2 regions of the Pallidibacillus thermolactis genome follow, and region 1 is predicted to be linked to the other one. Evidence: a T-box and tRNA genes for the amino acid it is inferred to sense, from the RefSeq annotation. Region 1 holds a T-box; the other holds one or more tRNA genes.
What was found. A T-box is a leader RNA that pairs with one kind of tRNA and senses whether it is charged. The one in region 1 lies ahead of thrS (threonine--tRNA ligase), so its partner is inferred to be a tRNA-Thr.
Positions count from the first base shown of each region.

Region 2: it encodes a tRNA-Thr, which carries the amino acid that the T-box ahead of thrS (threonine--tRNA ligase) is inferred to sense. The anticodon was not compared.

Region 1 covers NZ_JAOUSE010000021.1:32,612-36,031, reverse strand. Annotated here, with positions in the region: gene thrS (threonine--tRNA ligase) at 1-1,431, opposite strand, end outside; T-box leader at 1,483-1,723, opposite strand; gene ytxC (sporulation protein YtxC) at 1,817-2,659, opposite strand; gene dnaI (primosomal protein DnaI) at 2,825-3,420, opposite strand, start outside.
Region 2 covers NZ_JAOUSE010000061.1:123-3,542, reverse strand. Annotated here, with positions in the region: gene OEV82_RS14175 (Na+/H+ antiporter subunit A) at 1-385, opposite strand, end outside; gene OEV82_RS14170 (hypothetical protein) at 624-863, shown strand; tRNA gene OEV82_RS14165 (tRNA-Lys) at 1,119-1,191, opposite strand; tRNA gene OEV82_RS14160 (tRNA-Gln) at 1,248-1,322, opposite strand; tRNA gene OEV82_RS14155 (tRNA-Tyr) at 1,412-1,496, opposite strand; tRNA gene OEV82_RS14150 (tRNA-Thr) at 1,519-1,591, opposite strand; tRNA gene OEV82_RS14145 (tRNA-Val) at 1,830-1,905, opposite strand; tRNA gene OEV82_RS14140 (tRNA-Glu) at 1,909-1,983, opposite strand; tRNA gene OEV82_RS14135 (tRNA-Thr) at 2,950-3,022, opposite strand; tRNA gene OEV82_RS14130 (tRNA-Asn) at 3,024-3,098, opposite strand; rRNA gene rrf (5S ribosomal RNA) at 3,152-3,267, opposite strand.

The DNA of each region.
Region 1 (3,420 bases):
AACGTCTAATTTCGGACCATAAAATGCCGCTTCCCCTTCTGCTTCGTAATAATCAAGGCCAAGGTCATCCATCGCCTGTTTTAACATACTTTGTGCTTTTTCCCACATTTCATCATCGTCGAAATATTTTTCCTTGTCTTCAGGATCACGATAAGATAGACGGAATTGATAATCTGTAATATTGAAGTCTTTATAAACTTCCAAAATTAACTCGACAACTCGTTTAAACTCTTCGTGTATTTGATCAGGACGAACGAAAATATGTGCATCGTTTAAAGTCATTCCACGAACCCGTTGCAATCCAGATAATGCTCCGCTCATTTCATAGCGATGCATCATTCCGAGTTCTGCAATACGGATCGGCAGTTCACGATAACTATGTGGTTCATTTTTGTACACCATCATATGATGTGGACAGTTCATCGGACGAAGCACTAATTCCTCGCCATCACCTAAATCCATTGGTGGGTACATATCTTCATGATAATGATCCCAGTGACCACTTGTTTTATACAAATCAACATTAGCTAACACTGGTGTATATACGTGGTCATATCCTAGTTCAATTTCTTTATCAACAATGTAACGTTCGATTGTACGGCGGATGGTCGCCCCTTTCGGAAGCCATAATGGTAAACCTTGTCCTACTAATTGGTTAATGGAAAATAGATCAAGTTCTTTACCGAGTTTTCGATGATCCCGTTCTTTTGCTTCCTCACGTATACGTAAATACTCTTCCAAATCTGCTTTTTTGAAAAAGGCAGTTCCATAAATTCGTTGCAACATTTTATTGTTACTATCGCCGCGCCAATAAGCACCAGCAATACTTAACAGTTTAAATTCTTTAATTTTACCAGTTGAAGGCACATGGATACCACGACATAAATCGAAAAATTCACCTTGTTCATAAAAAGTAACGGTTTCATCTTCCGGAATAGCTTCAATCAGCTCTAATTTGTACTCATCCCCAATTTCTTTATACTTTTGAATGGCTTCTTCACGACTCACCACAATCCGTTTAATCTCGAGATTTTCACTAATAATTTTTTTCATTTCTTTTTCGATTTTTGGAAGATCATCAGGTGTAATCGCTGGTTCTACATCAACATCATAGTAAAAACCATTTTCAATTGTTGGTCCTACACCTAATTTCACATTAGGAAAAAGACGTTTAATCGCTTGTGCCATTAAATGAGCTGTACTATGGCGCATAATATCAAGACTTTCTTCATCTTTATCCGTTAAAATTTGGATTTCTCCATCCTCTTCAATTGGAGTTCTTAAATCTAATAATGTTCCATTCAACTTACCGGCTAACGCTTTTTTTCTCAATCCAGGACTAATAGATTGAGCGATATCTTCCGTTGTTACCCCTTTTGGAAACTCCTTCACTGCACCGTCCGGAAATTGAATTTGAATGACATCTGACATCATCTTTACCTCCTTGAATGAATAACTGTGAAAAAAAAACTCGTCCCTAAAGCTAGGGACGAGTTGAATTTACCCGTGGTTCCACCCTGATTCCCACAAAGTACAATAATATATCGATCCTTTGTGGCTCAGTTCCAATAACGGTTGGTACCGTCAACTATTACTAGGACTTGCCGTTCACAGTTGAAGTTTAAAGGTGGTAAGTTATTTATCCGTGTTAGGAAGTTTCCAGCCACGACTTCCCTCTCTGTAAACCGTAATAAATAACCCATGTCCTTCGCATTACTTTTCAATGATGATTTCATTTTTATATGATAGTATTATAATCATTTTAAATATAAAAAGCAAGAAGCAAATGAACTTCTTGCATTGGAATGCACATTTTTTAAAATTTATTAGAAATAGAATAATTGCTAAACTCACGTAACGAAAGAATCGTAATTTTTTCTTCAAATATATTTTTTAATGTTTGAATGATACCGAAATCAGGGTGGTCAGTAAATAAATAAATATGTTCTGGTGCAATCGATATAAGAGGGGCAATCGTAATCGAATCAACATAGACAGGATGGTCAGAAAGCAATTTCCGGTCAATCCGTTTATTGAGTTCAGACCGTTTCATCAATTGTTTTTGTTCATTAAAAAAAGTAAAGCCATCATCATGAACTAAATAGATCGTTTTCATTTGTGGTTTTCGATTCATTAAAAAACTGCGAAGATAATGAATAAACGCTTGGTAATCCTGTTCCATTTTATATTCATCAATGGCCGTTTCAATATAGGAAGACAATTTTTCCAAGTACGTTCTTAATCGAAACATCACAAAGGCATCAAAGGAAAAAGAACGATTATGAAATAATAGTTCATTTAAAGCATGATCAATTTGTCGTTCTTCTTGTTCATGATTCATATCAACCGTAAGATCCTTTCGTTTCCCATCCAATATGGAGAAGAGTATATTAATAATTTGCATTTGCTCGTCTTCATCCGTATAAAAAAACTCTTCCTGAATCACTCGTTTGCACCAATCTACCCTTTTTTTATGCATAATTAGTTTTTTCAGTTGTTTATGTATGATCAAAAGTCCTTTTTCTCGATTTTGGTCATCCATTTGGATCGTTAGGTCATGAAAACCTTTTTGGACTTGGATCATGTTTGAATCGGATTTTTTAAATAAACTATATAAAAAATCCAATTCTTCTCTATTTTGAAATTGTATTTTAATCAAACTTCGTCCCCCCTGTGAGGCATTCCTGTTTTCATATATATGGGGGGCTTGGACGTTTTAGAAGTACGTTTTCTTTTTTTAAACATTTAGTCTCGTGAACAGTTCCTTTTCAGTAAATCAAGCTCGGGTAATCAAATTAGAACATACAATTCGGTTGAATACAGATTACTGCCGTTTATTCTCCCCGTCAATTGGAACTGGCTCTGCCAAATAGCGAATACGTTCAATTATACGGGCTGCTTTAACGACTTCTTCTTCTCCCCTTTGGGAGTATGTTAAATGTTGTTGTAATTGCTCTAAGTCAAAGTTCGATGTGAAAAAGGTCGGGAGTTTTTCCAACATTCGATGCTGCATAATTGGACCAATGACTTCATCCCGTGCCCAACTTGAGACAGACTCCGCTCCAATATCATCAAACATTAAAACCGGTATTGTTTTTAACATATTTAGTTTTTCATCTAACGTATGATTCCCGATCGCTTGTTTCATTTCACGGATCAATTCCGGTACATAGACAATAATGGAAGGAATGCCTTTTTCCGCTAATTCATGGGCAATTGCCCCAAGCAAGAACGTTTTCCCTGTCCCGAAGGCTCCGTAAAAATAAAACCCTTTTTGGAAGTTTTTCCCGTCATAATTGGCAATAAATTGTTCAACCTTCTGAACGGCTTTAATACGATTCGGTGTATCTAAAATGATGTTCGTTAAAGAGGCTTCCAATGTTTCTTTGGGCATATATAAACATTGAATAAGTTGTTCCG
Region 2 (3,420 bases), on a different contig from region 1:
ATAGTACAACTCCTAACATCGCCCCCATAAATAATAGTAAATACATATAAAAGGTATTTAATTGCTCTTTATCTTTATTTAGATAATAAATAGAATATAAAACGACAAGGGAACCTATTCCTGTTATCAGTAAGGCGAAGAGTATCCCTAAACCGTCTAATCTAGCAGTAAAATCTACATTTAATGAGGGAATCCATGGCAAACTTCGAACTATTTCCTTCCCTTGTAAAAGAGTAGGTATAAATTGAATAAAGTAAATAAATAAGATGACTGGAATGAACAATACGATCCAGCCTGTATGTATTTTTCTTAAAGATTTATAAAAAATAGGAACAAAAAACGCAAAAATAAATGGCATTAAAATAGCTAAATGCAACGCTGACATTTGAAACCTCCTTCAGTAATGATCACAACAGAGAAAACATGAACAATTTTTATTTTTAGTTCATATTTTTAATTACAATTTAAAATAATTTGTTTCTATTTACTTTAATAATATTAGAGTGTGTTAAGATGGTTAAAATTATGATTTGATCAAACTAGATCGTATATTAAATCTTCAATTTTTATGAATAGAAAGGAAAAGAATTTGTAACAATAAAAATAAAAATGATGGTGGTAATATGAATAAAATCATAATTTCACTTGTTATATTTTTAGCTTTATTTTTTTGTGCATGGCTTATCAATAAGAATTCAGTAAAATATAATGAATATGAAAATCAAGCTCCAATAGAAAACATTCCCTTGTCAACCATTAATGAAGTAGAAGCAGAGACACAAGAACCCGACAGTCAATCACCAACAGTTAAAAAGGAAAAACAATTTGGACCTCGAGAATATGTAAAACTTCGCTATCCTTAAGTATTTCCCCCTTTCTTAAACAAAAAGGCAGTCAACAAAGAAAGAAACTGATTTTTTAGAAAAAAACAATACAAATAAAAGGAGTCTATCAAATAGGGTATAATGAACCCAGAATGACAGACTCCACCTTAAGATTATATTCGTTTATACTAATACTTTATCAAATACTGTAAATGTTTTCAATAATAAATTATATATTTCCTTTAATATGAAAAAAGTCCAAAATCCTTATATCAAGAATTTCAGACCTTTGGATGAGCCGTAGAGGATTCGAACCTCTGACCCTCTGATTAAAAGTCAGATGCTCTACCGACTGAGCTAACGGCTCATGTTTGTATGTTTTCACTTGTTCAAAACAATTCTTCGGCATCCTGTCTAAGTGAATGGCTGGGCCGGCTGGATTCGAACCAGCGCATCACGGAGTCAAAGTCCGTTGCCTTACCACTTGGCTACGGCCCATTGATAATACAATAGTTATTCTTCCAACATTACTAAAGGGAATACTTTCTAATTGAATTTGATATCAATGGTGCCACTATTATTTGAAATGGTGGAGGGGGACGGATTCGAACCGCCGAACCCTGAGGGAGCGGATTTACAGTCCGCCGCGTTTAGCCACTTCGCTACCCCTCCAGAAGTTATATGTTTTAATATATGCCGACTGCAGGACTTGAACCCGCAACCTACTGATTACGATTCAGTTGCTCTACCAATTGAGCTAAGTCGGCAAAATGTAATTAGTTCATTGGATTTGTTTTTCTATTGTCGTCCCGCTCTCAGTAAGTTTATCAAGTAGCAATTCGAGCGGTACGCTGTTGTATTGCTGCGCAGATTATTCGTTCGTGCTCTACCAATTGAGCTAAGTCGGCAAATTGTAAACAGCTCATTGGATTTTTTCTTATTTTGTGCTACTCTCGATAATATTATTCAAGTAGAAGTAACATAAGACTCTATTAACACTTTTAATGGTGGAGGATGACGGGATCGAACCGCCGACCCCCTGCTTGTAAGGCAGGTGCTCTCCCAGCTGAGCTAATCCTCCAATTGGTGACCCCTACGGGATTCGAACCCGTGTTACCGCCGTGAAAGGGCGGTGTCTTAACCACTTGACCAAGGGGCCGTACAAATATTTATCTCTCAAGCTGACGTTTTTTATTATATCGAGAATGGACATGTTTGTAAAGAACGAAATTGAAGTTTAAATTTTCAAACATTTACTTTCCTAATCCTCTACTCAAATCACATGTTAGTTTTTTTCCTTTACTCCACAATATAAATAGGGAATATAAACTTTGTGCTCACTATAAAGCAATGATTTTTTACTGCTGAAAGATCGGGACATCATTCCCACTAAAATCTAATACCAGAATCTACAAAACGCTTCATACCTCGTGTTCTATATTTAATTTCGCATTTAAACATTTCCTTGTTCGAGTGAATCAACTATTTATGCTCGTATACAGCATCAGCAAAAGAGTAATTAGTCGGAAGGAACACGAATTCGTTATAATGTGTGTTCAAACGAGTAACTGAAGTCCAAATATTTTTTTGCGTACACTTGTAAAAATAATTCGGTGAAACTCTGTATCAAGTCTATGGAAGTCTCTTTCCTTTCCATCCTGGCCAACCATTCGTTCTTGTATAACTAAATTATTATTAATGCGGTAAGCTTTCTTTGGAATAATGTTTACAGGCTATTCCACAATCTCTTTTTCCATAAAAAAGCGCATAAATGTTGCCTCTTCCATTAGTTGTAAATCAATCTTTCCTAAACTCCACGAATAGGTGTTCTTGAAATATTAAGTTTTGGGCGAAGTCTATTTCACTTATTGCTTGACCCGACTTCAGTTCTAAGAACATGATAGCATCCTTTATAACTCTATAAGATTAATCTTTGTTGTTTTTCCTGGTGGTATAGTAAACATTATAATTTGCTCCCCGCAAAATTTTATGATCCCCAAAATGCAAACGGTTTATATTTGTAGTATACGATCAAACATTTTTATATAGGAATTCATTAAAGTTTTGGAATAATAAATTTAAAAAAAGCGATATCCTATACTGGATATCGCTTAAGCCTTTCGTAAGCTTCCAGCCGGACTTGAACCGACGACCCCTTCCTTACCATGGAAGTGCTCTACCTGCTGAGCTATGGAAGCATGGCTCCGCAGGTAGGATTCGAACCTACGACCGATCGGTTAACAGCCGATTGCTCTACCACTGAGCTACTGCGGAATAACAAAAATTTTTTACAAAATTATTTAATTTTAAATTAATAGTATAAAATAGCCTGGCAACGTCCTACTCTTGCAAAGGGGAACCCTTCACTACCATCGGCGCTGAGAAGCTTAACTTCCGTGTTCGGGATGGGAACGGGTGTGACCTTCTCGCTATCATTACCAAGCTAATATTTGTATTTTATAAGAATTACCTATAAAAGATACTATTTAGAGAATTTATAGGACTTACTAATATTATACTTATTCAATTAAATAATTCAAGTCTATTTCTCATTCTTTCAAAACTAGATAACGCAAGGCAAGTAAACCAAGTTTGT